DNA from 3 places in the Pseudomonas sp. D5(2026) genome. Region 2 is predicted to be linked to each of the others. Evidence: riboswitches for the same ligand, from Rfam matches in the RefSeq annotation. Region 2 holds a riboswitch; each other region holds the start of a gene.
What was found. A riboswitch is a leader RNA that binds a small molecule or an ion and turns the genes downstream of it on or off. The one in region 2 is predicted to bind cobalamin.
Positions count from the first base shown of each region.

Region 1: it holds a riboswitch for cobalamin, as region 2 does, so the genes downstream of both, AC3B5Q_RS16355 (ABC transporter substrate-binding protein) here and cobO (cob(I)yrinic acid a,c-diamide adenosyltransferase) in region 2, are expected to answer to the same signal.
Region 3: it holds a riboswitch for cobalamin, as region 2 does, so the genes downstream of both, AC3B5Q_RS12915 (CbtB domain-containing protein) here and cobO (cob(I)yrinic acid a,c-diamide adenosyltransferase) in region 2, are expected to answer to the same signal.

Region 1 is NZ_CM173421.1:3,522,221-3,527,828, reverse strand. It holds gene AC3B5Q_RS16365 (ABC transporter ATP-binding protein) at 1-416, opposite strand, end outside; gene AC3B5Q_RS16360 (FecCD family ABC transporter permease) at 413-1,429, opposite strand; gene AC3B5Q_RS16355 (ABC transporter substrate-binding protein) at 1,429-2,439, opposite strand; cobalamin riboswitch at 2,551-2,748, opposite strand; gene AC3B5Q_RS16350 (acetyltransferase domain-containing protein) at 2,777-3,943, opposite strand; gene AC3B5Q_RS16345 (TonB-dependent receptor) at 4,061-5,608, opposite strand, start outside.
Region 2 is NZ_CM173421.1:4,287,213-4,292,820, forward strand. It holds gene AC3B5Q_RS19840 (cobyrinic acid a,c-diamide synthase CobB) at 1-1,033, opposite strand, end outside; gene cobO (cob(I)yrinic acid a,c-diamide adenosyltransferase) at 1,030-1,641, opposite strand; cobalamin riboswitch at 1,762-1,982, opposite strand; gene AC3B5Q_RS19850 (C40 family peptidase) at 2,105-2,638, opposite strand; gene AC3B5Q_RS19855 (C40 family peptidase) at 2,779-3,417, opposite strand; gene hda (DnaA regulatory inactivator Hda) at 3,545-4,252, opposite strand; gene AC3B5Q_RS19865 (AI-2E family transporter) at 4,431-5,504, opposite strand; gene AC3B5Q_RS19870 (DUF2066 domain-containing protein) at 5,517-5,608, opposite strand, start outside.
Region 3 is NZ_CM173421.1:2,806,469-2,812,076, reverse strand. It holds gene AC3B5Q_RS12935 (pirin family protein) at 164-1,051, opposite strand; gene AC3B5Q_RS12930 (alpha/beta fold hydrolase) at 1,148-2,020, opposite strand; gene AC3B5Q_RS12925 (LysE family translocator) at 2,042-2,671, opposite strand; gene AC3B5Q_RS12920 (GNAT family N-acetyltransferase) at 2,796-3,275, shown strand; cobalamin riboswitch at 3,381-3,603, shown strand; gene AC3B5Q_RS12915 (CbtB domain-containing protein) at 3,698-3,886, shown strand; gene AC3B5Q_RS12910 (CbtA family protein) at 3,896-4,582, shown strand; gene AC3B5Q_RS12905 (cobalamin biosynthesis protein) at 4,582-4,968, shown strand; gene cobM (precorrin-4 C(11)-methyltransferase) at 5,003-5,608, shown strand, end outside.

The DNA.
Region 1 (5,608 bases), 760 kb from region 2:
TGCAGGGCATCGAGGTCGGTCAGGGCTTGCTCGACGATGGCGCGGTCCTGCCGCGAGAACGGTGCCAGGGCCGAGAGCCAGGGTGTGCGGCCCAAGGCAACCGCGTCGAACACGCTGATCGCATCGAGGGTGTCGGCCTGTTGCTCGACCAGCGCCAGCGTCTGGGCAACACGGCGGCGGGGCATCTGTGCCAGTGGCTCACCCATGAGCTGCACGCTGCCGCAGGCCGGTTTGCGCAACCCTGCCAGCAACTTCAGTAGCGAGGATTTGCCCGAGCCGTTAGGGCCGACAATGCCCAGGGTTTCACCGGCGACAACGCTGAGGTCGATATCGCTGAGCACGGTATTGCCGGCCAGTTGCAGCCCCAGCCCATGGCAGGCCAGCGGAGGGATGCGAACTGCTGTCATGGCGGTCATGGGCGCCCCCGACGGCTAACCAGAATCAGCGCGAATACGGGGGCACCGATCAGCGCAGTCACCACGCCCACCGGGATCACCTGGCCGGCGATCAGCGTGCGTGAAAGAATGTCTGCCGCAATCAGGAACAGCGCACCGCCCAGTGCGCTGGCGGGCAACAGACGGCTGTGCCCGGGGCCGAGCAGAAGGCGCAGGGCATGGGGTATTACCAGCCCGACAAACCCGATGGCGCCGACAATGGACACCATCACAGCCGTCACCAGCGCTGCACAACTGATCAGCAGCAATTGGGTGCGCCGCACCGGGATGCCCAGCGAGGCGGCCGAATCGGTACCGAAGGTGAAGGCATCCAGAGCACGGCGGTGCCACAGGCACACCAGCAAACCGAAAATCGCCACCGGCACAGCCAGCCACACCGAAGGCCAGCGCACGCCGCTCAGGTTGCCCAGCAGCCAGAACAGGATACCGCGCGCCTGCTCGGCGGTGGCCGACTTGGTGATCAGGAAGGCGGTCAGTGCATTGAACAGTTGCGAGCCGGCGATACCGGCAAGGATCACCTGGGCATTGTTGCTGCTGGGGCCGGCCGCGCGGGCCAGCACCAGTACCAAGGCGAATGCGGCCACGGCACCGATGAAAGCCCCTGCGGACATGCTTAACGCCAGGCTACCCAGGCCCAGCAGGCCGACGAGTACCGCGCCGGTCGAGGCACCGGCAGACAGCCCCAGCAAGTAGGGCTCGGCCAGTGGGTTGCGCAACATCGCCTGCAGGATGACACCGCAGGTGGCCAGCCCGGCGCCACAAGCGGCTGCGACCAGGGTGCGGGTCAGGCGGTAGTTCCAGACGATGCCGGCGTCGATCGGGTCCACCGGGTAGGCGGCTTGCCACAGGTGGTTGGCCAGCACCTGGCCGACCACGCTGGGCGACAGGTTGGTTTCGCCGATGGCGGTGCCGGCCAGCAGGGCAGCCAACAGGGCGGCCAGGGCAACGGCGATGCAGGGTAACAGGCGAATCATCACTGGGCTGCTTTACCGCTGGCGAAGGCCGTGGACAGCGTTTGAACGCCGCGGAACAGGCGGATACCGGCCTGCATGGCGTCGGCGTCAAGGATAATGATACGGTCGTGCTTCACTGCGTCCATGTTGCGGGTTACCGGATCACTGCGCAGGAATTCGAGCTTTTTCTGGTAGTCGTCGGCGGGGAAACGGCGGCGGTCCATGCGCGCGATGATCAGCCAGGTCGGATTGGCCTTGGCCAGGGTTTCCCAGCCTACGCTTGGCCATTCTTCGCTGGACTCGACCACGTTGCGTACACCAAGGGTGCGCAGCATGAAGTCGGCGACACCCTGGCGGCCGGCCACATAGGGGTCGATGTGAAGGTCGGCGCTGGAGAACCAGAACAGCGCCGTAGTTGCCGACAGGTCCTTGCCGGCCAGCCGCGCCCTGGCGCTGTCCAGATGCCCTTGCAATTCTGCGTTCAGGGCCGCACCGCGGTCCTGAACGTCGAAGATCTCGGCCAGTTGGCTGACGCTCTTGTAGATGCTGTCTACCTGGAACGCTTGCAGGCGGGTGCCGTCTGCACCGACCAGGTTGTCCTTGCCTTCGCAGTCCGATGGCAGCACGTAGGTGGGGATCTTCAGTTCATCGAACTGCTCGCGGGTGGCGACCGAGCCCTGGGCACCGACCATCCATTCGAACTGCACCGCGACCAGCTGCGGGTGCTTGCCGACCACCGCCTCGAAGCTGGGTTCGTTGTCGGCCAGGCGTGGAACCTTGGCGTTCACTGCCTGGTATTCAGGCAATACGTTGTTGAACCACAGCGCGGTGCCCGCCAGCTTATCACCCAGCCCCAAGGCATAGAGCAGCTCGGTACCGGCCTGGCCGATGGTGACGGCGCGCTGCGGTGCCTGAGCAAAAGTCTGCGGCTTGCCGCAGTTGTCGACCGTCAGCGGGTAGTGGGTGGCAGCGGCCTGGGCCAGGCCGGTGAGGCCTAGGCCCGCGAGCAGGGTGGCGAAACGGGGCAGCATGCTGGGCGATCTCCTATCGGACAGTTCTGGTGAGGAACGCACGGACAGGCATCGCCGAGCCCCAGCGGGTGGCTGGGGCAACACTGACGGCCAATCCCGGACACCCCGCCGGTTGGTGAATGCAGGCCGGCAGGTCTCCTGACTGGTGCGTCATGGCCTGGCTCCGGCCTTCCCGGGCGGTAGGCCCAGTGGCATGGGTGGAGCAGGCTCGGCACCTACAGTTGCGGGGGCAGTTCCGTTTGGCCCGTATTGGCGGGCCTGGGATTCCCTGTTAGTTCCGTGGTGGAAACCGGCGGCCCGCATGGTAGACCATCGCGGCGCCGGGGGAAAACGCTTTTCAGAAGTACTTCATCCAGCTGATGTCGCGGCGGCGCTGCTTCAGCCGGGCGAACCCGCGCACCGGCAGGTACAGCGAAACCGCCAGCAGTACCGCGCCCAGCCACACCGTTGCAATGCGGTCGAAACCGAAGTAGTCGCCATGGTTGAGCCCGAACAGCGCCACGCAGGCCAGGTACAGCAGCTTCAGCACATACAGGTGCAGCAGGTAGAAGAACATCGGTGCCGCACCGAACACCGCCAGTGCCGTGATCCAGCGCACTTGGCCGGCCCGCTCGAACGCGCGTAACAGCAGCAGGCCACAGCCCAGGGTCAGGGCCAGGAACAGAAGCGACGGTGGGTATTTGGTGATGTTGAAGAAGCTCATCAGGGTTTGCGTGAAGGTTGGATAACCGCTCCACGGCGCCTCACCGTAACCGTTGAACATGCGCAGCAGGGCAAAGCCAAGCAGCGCGAGCAAACCGGCTACCTGCAGGTGTTGCTGGCGTTGTCCGGCATCGCTGCCACGGGCGAACCAGGGCCCCAGGCCGTAACCCAGGGCGATGACGCCGATCCAAGGCAGCACCGGGTAAGACGTGCGCAGGTGCAGGGTCTCGGAAAACGCCAGCCAGCCACGATCATGCAGGATTGCCCACGGCACATGCAGGGCTGACTCTACGCCGAAGTGCACGCCGTCGAGCAGGTTGTGGCCGGCGACGATGATGGCGCCCAGGGCGAGTAGCGCGGCGCGTGGCAGCCACACCAGCAGCGACAGGGCGATCATGCTGACGCCGATGGCCCAGATCACTTGCAGGTAAATCACGCTGGGGGGCAACTGGAAGGTCCAGGCGAAGTTGACCAGGGTGAACTCCAGCACCACCAGGAACAGCCCGCGTTTGAGCAGGAACGCCGAGACGTCGCCACGGCCCTGATACTTCTCGCCATACAGCCAGGCCGACAGGCCGGTCAGCAGGACGAACACCGGCGCACACAAGTGGGCGAGGGTGCGGCTGAAGAAAAGCGCCGGTTCCGTGGTGTCGATGGCCATGGGGTCGCTGACCTGGTGGTGCAGGAAGAAAGTCTCGCGGACGTGGTCCAGGAGCATGAACAGGATCACCAGGCCGCGCAGGGCATCGATGCTCTGCAGGCGCTGGGTGATCAGCGTGGGCGTGGCGCTGGCACTTGTCATGGGCTGTCTAATAGGAATGGATTTCATGTGAAACGTTATCGTATAACAAGATGCTAAAAGGGAATAGAGGTTTTTGTGTGGCCTGTGCCGGGCTCTTCGCAGCACAAGCCACCCAGATCAGAAGCTGTAATCCACCGTCGCGAAGTACGACCGCGGCATCCCCATCAACCACTGCTGCCCGCTGAACGCCGACTGCACATACTCGCGATCGAACAGGTTGTTCAACTGCAACCCCAGCTTCACGTCCGGCAACACTTGCCAGGCGATGTTGGCATCGACCACGGTGTAGCCGGGGGCGCTGTGGTTATTGGCGGTATCGGCATAACGCTCATCCACATAACGCGCCCCCAAGCCGGCCTCTACCTGCTGGCCGAAGCCTTTGCTCAACCAAAGGTTGGCGGTACGCCGTGGCACGTTGGCCGGCCGGTTGCCTGCGCGGTCCTGCGGCAGACCGCCGACCATTTCGTCGAAGTCGTCGTACTTGGCGCGTACCAGCGATGCATTGGCCGACACCTGCCACTGATGGGCCAGGGCCAGCTCCAGCGTCGCTTCCAGGCCATCGGAGGTCTGCTGCCCGGCTTGTTGCTTCTCGTGCGTGATCGGGTCGTCGACCAGCAGCTTTTTCTTGACGATGTGGTAGGCAGCAAGCGTCCATTCGCCACGCCCCTCCCAAAAGCGCTGCTTGATGCCGGCCTCGGTCTGCTTCGCCTCGGTCAGGTCATAGTGCATCTGCGCGGGGCTGAGGCTGATGAGGTTGTTGACCCCGTCCTCGCTGGTTGAGTACTGGCCGTACAACGACAGGTCGTCGTTGAGTGCATACACCAGCCCCACGCGCCAGTTGCCACCTTGCAGGCTACGATCGCTGCGGCTGTCGTTGGTCAAGTTGTTGCGGTCGATGTGGTTCTGGTCGCGACGCACGCCGGTAACCAACGACAGGCGATCGCTCAATTGCAGGCGGTTTTCGGCAAACAGGGCAAAGGTATGGGTGGTCGAGAGCGTTTGCGGCCGCAACGGCGAGGCGCTATGGAACCCGCCGGGCTGTGGCTGCCACGGGTCGACGTAGTCGCCGCCGACATCGTTGTAGGGGGAATTGCTGTCGACGTTGAAGCGCACCTTGTTGTACTCGGCACCGAGCACGGTCTTGCTGGCCAGGCCGAACAGGGTGTGGTCGAAGGTGAAGGTCTGGCGGTCGCCGAACTGCTCCTGGTTGTGCTTGATCTCCAGGTAGCTGCCGCGCAGCAGTTGCTGACGCTCTGCGTCCCAGCTGTAGTCCTCGGCGTTGCGCCAGTGGCGGCGGCTTTTGATGTAGTACAGCTGGTTGCTGGCGCTGAGCTGGTCGTTCAGCGCCCAGTCGGTTGTCAGCCGGGTCCATTCATCAACGTACTGCTGCACGTCGTTCTGTACGTTGTAGTTCTTTTTGCGCAGGCTGCTGCGGTAGTGGCCGTCGATCAGCGGGGTGCCGTAGTAGTTGGCAGGTTGTGCATCGCCGCGGTCATGGGCCAGCGTGAAGCTGAGGTCATCACTGGCATCGAAACGCAGCGCGGCGCTCATGGCCAGGCTACGTGAAGCGGTGCGGTCGACCCAGCCATTGCCGGCCTGCTGGTTCAGCGTCAGGCGGTAGCTCAGGCGCTCGCTGAGGCTGCCGCCGCTGTCCAGGCCGAGCTG
Region 2 (5,608 bases):
GGCCGAGCAGTTCGGCACGTTCACCGGCCACGTCAGTCAGGGCATCGAGCAGGTACAGCATGCCACCGCACTCGGCCAGCAATGGCTTGCCCTGCGCATGGTGGGCGCGGATTGCTTCGCACATCGGTGCGTTGGCGGCCAGCGCATGGTGATGCAGCTCTGGATAACCACCCGGCAGATACAGGCTGTCGACTGCCGGCAGTTCGCGGTCGTGCAGCGGCGAGAAGAACACCAGCTGGGCACCAAGGTTGCGCAGCAGGTCGAGGTTAGCGCCATACGTGAAGGCGAACGCCTCGTCCCGCGCCACGCCAATGCGCACACCGGCCAGCGAGGCAGCGCAGGTTTGCGGTTCGGGCTCGGCAAAGCTCACTGGCGGCGGCAACGCCGCATCGCAACTGGCACCCAGCGCTTCGGCGGCAGCGTCCAGACGGGTATCCAGGTCATTCAGCTCGCTGGCCTGCACCAGGCCCAGGTGGCGGCTGGGCAGTTCGATGCCGCGCTCGCGGGACAAGCCGCCATACCAGCGCAAGCCTTCGGTCAGGCTGCCTTCCAGCAGTTGCGCATGGCGCAGGCTGCCTACCCGATTGGCCAGCACGCCGGCGAACGGCAGATCGGCCTGGTAACGCGCCAGGCCCAGAGCCAGGGCGCCGAAGGTCTGGGCCATGGCTGTGCCATCGATCACCGCCAGCACCGGCACGCCAAAGTGGCGTGCCAAGTCGGCGCTAGACGGGGTGCCGTCGAACAGCCCCATCACCCCTTCGATGAGGATAAGGTCAGCCTCGCCGGCAGCCTCCCACAGCAGGCGACGGCTTTCCTCGGCACCGATCATCCACAGGTCCAGCTGATACACCGGCGCGCCACTGGCCCGTTCGAGAATCATCGGGTCAAGAAAGTCGGGCCCGCACTTGAACACCCGCACCTTGCGCCCGAGGTTACGGTGCAGGCGGGCCAGCGCAGCAGTGACGGTAGTCTTGCCCTGGCCAGAGGCCGGTGCCGCGATCAACACGGCGGGACAGTGGCGCGATCGACTCACAGTTCGACGCCTTTCTGTGCGCGGATACCGGCCTGGAAGGCGTGCTTGAGCATGCCCATTTCGGTCACGGTATCGGCCAGCTCGATCATCTCGGGCTTCGCAGCGCGGCCAGTGACAATCACATGCTGCATGGGCGGGCGGGCCTGAATGTCGGACAGTACCTGGTCCAGGTCGAGGTAACCATGCTTGAGGGCGATGTTGAGCTCGTCCAGCACCACGAACTGTACACCTGGGTCCTGCAACAACTGGCGCGACACCGCCCAGGCGGCTTGCGCAGCAGCAATGTCACGCTGGCGGTCCTGGGTTTCCCAGGTAAAGCCCTCGCCCATCACGTGGTAGCGCACCTGTTCGGGGAAGCGACGGAAGAACAGTTCCTCACCGGTGCTGTTGCGGCCCTTGATGAACTGCACCACGCCGCACTGCATGCCATGGCCCAAGGCGCGCGCGAGCATGCCGAAGGCCGAACTGCTCTTGCCCTTGCCATTGCCGGTCAGCACCAGCAGCAGGCCGCATTCGTTAGGGGAATTGGCGATGCGTTCGTCGATGACCGCCTTCTTGCGCTGCATGCGCGCCAGGTGGCGTTCGTCGCGTTCGGTGGATTCGCTCATCAGGGTTCTCCGCTGGCTGGCACCACGGCAACGCGCGGCGACAGGTAATAGGCAGGCAAACGGAGAACGCGCAGAGGCCATGGCAGGGCGCCACGGTGCACCGCGCATCACCCTCCGTGATGCCGTTGGCAGTATCAGGCCGGTCTCCGGGCTTGTGAGTGGGCCTTTGCCCTGGCCTGCGCGCCTTCCCGGATGCTGGCATCCAGTGGCCCTGCGCGGCCTTTTACTCATTTACCGTTGCGGGGGCAGCGCCGGAATCGCGCCATGCTGGCGCCCACCGGCTTCCCAGTTTCACCCTGCCCAGTCGGGGCTGGCAGGGCACCTGAAACACGCCGCGAAGGTTAGAGGGTTGCACCGGGAGCGTCAATCGAAGCGGGTGATCAGGCGGGTGAGCAAAGCAACATGAATCTCGGCAGCCGCTAGCGGCCCCGAGCTCAACGGGGCCGCTGAACAGGCATGGACATCAGGGGTTCTGCGCCAGATGCCCTTGCGGAATCACCCGCTTGGCCTGCAGGTAGGCCTTGGCCCAGTAGCTGTTGGAGAGGTAGTCCAGGCGGACAGTGCCACCCGTGGAGGGAGCATGCACGAAGCGCCCGTCCCCTACATAGATGCCGGCATGGCTGACCTGCGAGCCGCCACTGGTGGCGAAGAACACCAGGTCACCGGACTGCAGTGAACTGGCATCCACCGTCGGTGCACGCATGACGATCATCTCTCGTGTCGAGCGCGGCAGGCTGATGCCGGCAGCATCACGGTACACATATTTGATCAGGCCGCTGCAGTCGAAGCCGGAGTCCGGCGTATTGCCACCCCAACGATAAGGCGTGCCAACCAGACCAATGGCACGAATCAGCACGTCATCGGCAACCGGTGAAGGACTGGGTTGGCTATAGGTAACCTGCGGCTGTACCACAGGGGCCGGCGCAGGCGCACGGCTGGAGCATGCAGCCAGCAAGGCTGCCAAGGAGAGAAATGCGAAGCGCGCCATCTTTACCATGGCCAGAACATCCTGTCTGAGACCGCTGCGCTGCAGCCGAAAAGAGTTGAGAATTTAGATTAGACGCTTTCTGTAAATGCGCACGGCGGTGTGCTTTTTTTCAAAGCATCACCGCCGCGGCAGGGTACATCATTTTGACATCAGTTGCGCGCGATGTTGGTCGGCGCCATGGCCAAGGCTCGCTTGGCTTCAATGAAGGTCTTGCTCCAGTAGCGATCACCGAGGTTGTCGATGCGCACACCGCCGCTGCGGCGGCTGCTGGAGTGGATGAACTGATTGTCACCCAGATAGATGCCGGCATGGCTCACCCGGCCTCGGCCATTGGTGCTGAAGAACAGCAAGTCACCTGGCTTGAGTTTGTTGCGGGCCACTTTTGGCGCATCTACCTTGATCATTTCACGCGTGGAGCGCGGCAGCGTCATGCCCGCCTCTTCGCGGAACAGGTAACCGATGAAGCCACTGCAGTCGAAGCCGGACTTTTCCGAGGTACCACCGAAGCGGTAGCGGGTGCCGATCAACGACATGCCGCGCTCGAGAATGCTGTCAGCCAGAACGGGCAATTGGTAAGGCTTGCTGCCAGAGAAAGACGCCAGGTCATCTTCGGTGGCCAGCTCTTCCGGCTCGCCGAATACCGCCGAGGGAGAGGCTTTGGCCTTGATTGCCGATTGTGCGGTGACCGGGGTGTGATCCTGGGGCTGAGATACCGGGCCTTGGGCCGCGCAGCCAAAAAGCAGGGTCACGAGTGCGAGTGGCACGAGGGGTGCGAAGCGCTTCAGCATGGGCACGACCGTGTCTGTAATCCTTTAGAAGGGTGAAACTATGCCCTCTATCATGGCCATTTGCAAATTTTATCGAAAAAGATGTGACTTTTTTGTTCTACCGCTCTGGCCCAGTGTTTTCAGGGGGTTACCAGCCGAGGGTTTCCTTGAGAAAAGGAATGGTGAGCTTGCGTTGTGCCTGCAATGAGGCCTGGTCGAGACGCTCGAGCAAGTCGAACAACGCGCTCATGCTCCGCGCGCCGCGGGTGAGGATGAAATGGCCGACTTCGTCGGTAAGGTGCAGGCCACGGCGCGAAGCACGTAGCTGCAAGGCGCGAAGCTTGTCTTCATCGGACAGGCCGCGCATCTGGAACACCAGGGCCAGGGTCAAGCGCGACTTCAGGTCCGGCAGTTTGATCGGCAGCTCGCGCGGTGATGCCGAGGCTGCCAGCAGCAAGCGTCGGCCGCTGTCGCGCAGGCGGTTGAACAGGTGGAACATGGCCTCTTCCCAATCGGCCTTGCCGGCGATCACATGCAGATCGTCGATGCATACCAGTTCGTACTGGGCCAGGTAGTCGAGCAGCTCTACGCCACGATCGAGCAATTGCGCCAGGGGCAGGTAGACAGCGGGCTCGCCGCGTTGCTGGAAGCGATGGGTGGCAGCCTGCAGCAGGTGGGAACGGCCAACACCCTGCTTGCCCCACAGGTAGATAAGGCTCTCGGTCCAGCCGGCGTCGGCTTCGCATAGCCGCTCGACGTAACCCAATGCCGCAGCATTGGCGCCCGGATAGTAGTTGATGAAGGTGGCGTCATCGCGCAGGCGCACACCCAGGGGCAACTGGATCGGTGGTTTCATGCTCGCGGGCGGTCGACAGGACCGCAGGGGGCCTTTGGTGAACAATGTGCAAAGTCTATACCCGCAACGCGGGGCGCACAATCTCGACTGCGGATAGGGCAAGCAAAATCAACAAGTTGCGCTGTGCAAGCGAACCGCGGATGCAGGCGCGAAAAGGCCCAAGACAAACGCGTGGCGTTCAAAGCTCCGGGTCGATATTCCCGGCGTACATGTCCGATTCCTTGTACAGAGCATGCACATGCCGCAGCAGCACCATGATCACCGCCGCCACCGGCAGCGCCAGCAGCACGCCAGTAAAGCCGAACAGTTCGCCACCGGCGAGGATGGCAAAGATTACCGCAACCGGGTGCAGGCCGATGCGATCGCCCACCAGCAGCGGGGTCAGCACCATACCCTCCAGTGCCTGCCCGACCATGAACACGGCAACGATGCCCAGCATCGGGTACAGGTCGCCACCGAACTGGAACAGGCCGGCCACCAGCGCAGCACCAATGCCAATGATGAAGCCCATGTACGGCACGATGGCCGCAAGGCCTGCGAGCATGCCGATCAGCAGACCGAGTTCGAGCCCTACCAGCATAAGCCCGGCAGAATAGATGATGCCCAGAGCCAGCATCACCATCAGTTGCCCGCGCACGAATGCGCCCAGCACTTCATGGCATTCACCTGCCAGGCCCATCACTTGCGGCTCGCGCTGGCGCGGCAGCAGGCCGCGCAGCTTGCCCATCATCAGGTCCCAATCGCGCAGCAGATAGAAGCCCACTACCGGGATCAGCACCATGTTGGCCAGCCAGGCCACCAACGCCAGGCTGGAGGCGGTGGCATGGGACAGCAGCATGCCGACGATATCGGTGGTCTGCCCCATGTGCGCGCCAATGGCGGCCTTGATCTTGTCGAACTTCCAGAAGCCCTCGGCCAGGCCAAGGCTGCCCTGTACCCACGGCAGCGCTACATGCTCGAGCCAATCGAGTATCTGCGGCACCAATTCGTACAGGCGCACCAACTGCTTGGCCAGCATCGGCACAAGCACCAGCAACAAGCCCAACAGCACCAGGGTGAACAGGCCGAACACCACCACCACACCCCAGGTACGCGATAGCCCCAGGCGCTCGAGGCGATCGACCAGCGGGTCAGCCAGGTAGGCCAGCATGATGCCGACCAGGAACGGCGTAAGGATGCTGTGCAGGCTATAAAGCAGCACAGCGATCAGCAGCGCAGCGCCCAGCCAGATCCAGCGACGCATGTCGGTCACGGCGAGCGCCCCTTACCAGCGAAAACGCAAGCCGTCGAACGGCTTGGGCGCTGGCTGCGCAGGTACGGCCTCCCCGGCAGCGGCGTCCACTGCCGGTGCTGGCA
Region 3 (5,608 bases), 1.5 Mb from region 2:
CACCTTAGTGGAAGATTCTCTGCGTGCGCCGTATGTTCGAATGCAATTGCAGACTTGACGACGAGTGGTCTCGGACGACACCGCATTGGCCAGGATCCAGCCGGGTCGCTGGGGAGATGGCCTGCCAGCGAAAGGGCCGGGGCAGGCCACCCAATCAACAGGATCAGTGCGCGGCACCTCCCCTCTCATCCTGCATCTGCCCAAACCGCCCGGCATGGAAATCATCGAACGACTCGGCAATCTCCGCCTGACTGTTCATCACGAATGGGCCGTAGCCGACAATCGGCTCATCGATTGGCTCACTGCTGAGCAGCAGCACACTGGCGCCGTCCAGCGCCTCGACGGCTACGTCTACACCCTCCCGGTCGAGCAGCACCAGGCTGGACGGGCCTGCTTCGCGCTCGCTATTGATTCGAACGTTACCTCGCAACACCACCAGCGCCGCATTGCGACCGGCAGCAACCGGCAACTGCAGGGTCGCGCCGGCGTTGAGCCGCAAATCCCACACATCCATCGCCGTGAAGGTCCGCGCCGGCCCCTGGTGCCCATGGTAGTCACCAGCAATCACCCGCAAGCTCCCGGCATCACCGTCCATCGCTACCACCGGAATTTCGCCGGCCAGCAGCGTCTGGTAGCCGGCCGCTGCACGCTTGTCCCGCGCCGGCAGGTTCACCCATAACTGGACCATTTCCAATGTGCCACCACTGCGGGCAAAGCCAGGAGAATGAAACTCTTCATGGATGATGCCGTTGGCAGCCGTCATCCACTGCACGTCACCAGGGCCGATCAAGCCGCCAGCACCGGTAGAGTCACGGTGCTCCAGTTCACCCTGGTAGACGATGGTCACCGTCTCGAAGCCGCGATGCGGATGCTGGCCTACACCGCGTCGGGCCTGGGTCGGGGCGAAATCATGCGGACCGGCGTAGTCCAGCAGCAGGAACGGGCTTATCCGGCTGGCCAGGTTGTCGTAGGTGAACAGGCTGCGCACCGGAAAACCATCACCCACCCAATGGGCGTGAGGGCTGCGGTGAATACCCAGAATCTTTTTCATGAGAAGGCTCCTCTCTTGGTTGAGATAACCTTATCAATGATGCCAATCAAGCGGTAGCTGACTAAAATGGCATGCTTCGTCCCACCTGCAGAACAGTCAAACCTGCAAGAAACCGAGCACCTGCTCGGCCGCCATGGCCGGGTCTTCCTGCATGAAACAGTGCCCACCGGGAACTTGCCGTGCGGTCACATTGCGGTTTAGCAGCGCCAGGCGATTCACCGAATGTGGCACAAAGGGATAGGTGTCTTCGCCATACAACACTCGTGTCGGCGTCCTGATTGCAGCCAGACTGGCCCACAAGCGTTTAGGGAACGAGCTGAAGATTTCCACTTCACGGCTGGGCCGGCACTTGAGCACCACAGCCTCGCCACAATCCCCGATGGCATGCTCGACATAGGCCTGCAGTGCCGCATGTGTCCAGCCTTTGAAGATGCCGCGCCCTTCCAGCGAGGCCAACGCCGACTCGCGATCGGGCCAGTGGCTGCGGCGGCTGGCAGCCTTGCGGGCCAGGCCGTGGCGCTGATGCAGGCCGACCAGGGCTGCCGCCCCCATCACGCCGATCATGCGTCGGCTGAACAGTACCGGGTCGAGCAGCACGGCACGTGCGAACAGTTGCGGCTCACTGCCCAGGATCAGCCCTGTGAGCACGCCACCGAAGCTGTGACCTACGGCAAACCGCTGTACGTCGCCATATTCGCCACGCCCGCCCTGAAAGGCCTCCACCGCCAAGGCAGCGGAGCGGTTCCAGCCGCGAAACACCCCGCCATGGTCACTGTCGCCATGGCCTTGAACGTCGCAAAGCCACAGGTCGAAATGCTCGCCCAGGCGCATCAGCAGCGGTTGATAGGTCAGGCAACAGAAGCCGTTGCCATGCAGGAAATGCAGCAGCGGTTTGCCACTGGCCGGGGTTCGCCAGCCACGCAGGGTGAAACCTTCGGCGCATTCGTGGGACCAGGGGATCAACTGCATGGGCTTACTGTACTCTCGGGGTCAGGAAAACGCTGATTCTACAAACAGCAGCGGGTACAGTGAAATCACCAGCAACAGGGCCATCACGACATTGAACAGCATCAGCCAGCGCGAATGCTGCAACAGGTTGCGCAGGGCGCTGCCGAACATCACCCATACCCCCACGCTCGGCAGGTTGACCAAAGCGAACAAGGCCGCAATGACGATCACGTTGGTTACATAGCCTTGCGCGGGTGTGTAGGTGGTAATCGCCCCCACCGCCATCACCCAGGCCTTCGGGTTGACCCACTGGAACGCCGCTGCTCCCCAGAAGCCCAGCGGTTTGCGGGCACTGGACGAGGCCGTGCCGACCGGCCCGGAAGTGGCGATCTTCCAGGCCAGGTACAGCAGATAGGCGGCGCCAGTGTAGCGCAGCACTGTGTACAGTGGCGGCCAGGCCTTGAACACCTCGCCCAGCCCCAGGCCGACGGCCAGTACCATCACCATGAAACCAAAGCTGATACCCAAGGCGTGAGGGACCGAGCGGCGCACGCCGAAGTTTACCCCCGAGGCCAGCAACATGGTGTTGTTGGGGCCTGGCGTGATGGAAGACACGAAGGCAAACAGCACGAAGGCGGTCAGCAGGTCGGCAGAGGCAAGCATGGCGGGCATTCCACTTTCTTTATAGGTGCTGTCACACTACCGGAGTCGCCTTTCCCAGCGACTGGTACAGTTTGATTAAATTACGTAGATACACATCACTGTATCGCCAATCCGGACCAAGGAAGCCGTCACCATGAGCCTCACCATTCGCCCTGCCGTGCATACCGATGCCGAGCAGATCCTCACCTTCATCACCGAACTGGCCGAATACGAACGCGCTCGCCACGAGGTAGTCGCCACCCTTGCCGACATCGAGCACAGCCTGTTCGAAGAAGGCAGCACTGTGCACGCCCTGATGTGCGAGCGTGATGGCCGTGCAATCGGCTTTGCCGTGTACTTCTACAGCTACTCGACCTGGCTCGGGCGCAATGGCATCTATCTGGAAGACCTGTACGTAACCCCCGAACAACGCGGCGATGGCGCTGGCCGGCAGTTGTTGCAGCACATTGCCCGCGAAGCGGTGGCGAACAACTGCGGGCGCCTGGAATGGAGCGTGCTGGACTGGAACGAGCCAGCGATCGGCTTCTACCAGAAACTGGGGGCCGAGGCGCAGGATGAGTGGGTGCGTTACCGGCTGGATGGCGACAAGCTGGCGGCATTCGCCCGCGGGTGAACGCCCGGTTCCTGCACTTCTGCCTGCGGGCCTGAGCCTGTAGTACCTGCTGTTCGACAGCCTCGCGCTGTGTATGACATTGACGCCAAGCCCGCCCCATGCTCTCCTTATGCCTCGCGTTCAGGTGCCCCTCACGGGGTGAAACGGGAAACCGGTGCGTCCCAGGCCCTTCTGCAGGGCCGGACAATGCCGGTGCTGCCCCCGCAACGGTAAGCGAGTGAAGCGTCTGTACCACTGTGCCTTGTAGTACGGCATGGGAAGGTGACGCGTTCCAGGAGCCCAGCTCTTCCTCGCAAGCCCGGAGACCGGCCTGACGTTCATGAACACCCCGCGGTGGGCGGGCGCTGTTGCATTCCCTTGGGCGACCACGTCCGGGGCTGCCGCGCTCGCCCGTTGCCCACAAAAAAGCAGAGGATCGCGTCATGCCCGTCACCAGCGCCAAACAACACAGCCTTGCTACCCCCGTTACCCTCAGCCGGCGTGTAACCATCGCCGTCGGTGCCAGCTTGCTGGGTCTGTGCCTGGTCTACTTTGCCGGGTTCTCGCACATTGAGGCCGTGCACAACGCCGCCCACGACACCCGCCACAGCGCCGCCTTCCCCTGCCACTGAGTACGCCTGATGATCACGCGCATTGCCCGTACTGCGGGCTTCAGCGGGCTCCTTGCAGCCCTGTTGCTGACCTTGCTGCAAAGCTTCTGGGTTGCTCCGCTGATTCTGGAGGCGGAAACCTACGAGTCCTCGGCCCCGGCCGCACACCACGAACACGGTAGCGAAGTGGCCGCTCATGAACACAGCGCCGAAGCCTGGTCGCCGGAAGACGGCTGGCAGCGCGTGCTGTCCACCACAGGCGGCAACCTGGTGGTCGCGGTCGGCTTCGCCCTGATCCTCGCCGCCCTTTACAGCCTTCGCGAGCCCAAACGCGCCGCCACTGGCGCATTGTGGGGGTTGGCTGGCTTCGCCGTGTTCTGCCTGGCCCCAACCCTGGGCTTGCCACCAGAACTGCCAGGTACTGCGGCCGCCGACCTGGGGCAACGCCAGACCTGGTGGGTCGGTACAGCCAGTGCCACTGCGCTGGGCCTGGCCTTGCTGGTGTTTGCCCGCCACTGGCTGCTGAAGGCGCTGGGCGCCGTGCTGCTGGTCATGCCTCATGTCATCGGTGCGCCGCAACCGGAGGTGCACGAAAGCCTGGCCCCCGAAGCATTGGAAACCCAGTTCAAAGTCGCCTCCTGGCTGACCAACGCCGCCTTCTGGCTGGCCTTGGGCCTGCTCAGCGCCTGGCTGTTCCGCCGTTCCAGCCAGGCTTGATGCCTGCCTTCTACGCTGGTTTTGGCTGCCGCCGGGGTTGCCCGGCGGACACCTTGCATCGCTTGCTGCACCAGGCTCTGGACGACCAGGGCCTGGCGTTGGCTGACCTGCGCGGCATCGCAAGCATCAGCCTGAAGGCCGACGAGCCCGGGTTGTTGCAACTGGCAGAGCACCTAGGTTTGCCTTTGGTGCTGTACCATGTCGCGCAACTGCAACCCTATGAACCACTGCTCAGCCACCGGTCCGCCGCTGCCTACCGGCACAGCGGCTGCTGGGGCGTAGCCGAGAGCGCGGCACTGGCCCTGGCCAGCCAGCGGCAGGGTACAGCCAGCCTGCTACTGACGCGCCAGGTACTGGGCCCGGCGACGCTCGCCCTGGCCTGCTGAACGTTTCGTACCCTCTTTCTTGCCAGGACTTAGCATGACCATCTACTTTATCGGTGCCGGCCCCGGCGACCCGGAGCTGATCACGGTCAAGGGCCAACGGCTGATTCGTCAGTGCCCAGTGATCATTTATGCCGGTTCACTGGTGCCCGCCGCCGTGCTCGAAGGCCACCAGGCCGAAACCGTGATCAACAGCGCCGAACTGCATCTGGAACAGATCATCGCTGCCATGCGCAGCGCGCACGAACAAGGTCAGGATGTGGCCCGGGTGCATAGCGGCGACCCCAGCCTGTACGGCGCCATCGGTGAGCAGATCCGCCACCTGCAGGCGCTAGGCATCGATTACCAGGTCATCCCCGGCGTTACCGCCACGGCAGCGAGCGCCGCCCTGCTCGGCTGCGAGCTGACCTTGCCTGAAGTGGCGCAGACGGTGATCCTCACCCGTTATGGCGACAGTTCGCCCATGCCACCTGGTGAGCAATTGGGCGACCTGGCGCGCCATGGCAGCACCCTGGCAATTCATCTGGGGGTCAAGCACCTGTCGCGCATTGTCGATGAGTTGGTGCCGCACTATGGCGCGCACTGCCCGGTTGCGGTGGTGCATCGGGCCACCTGGCCAGACCAGGATTGGGTGCGCGGCAAC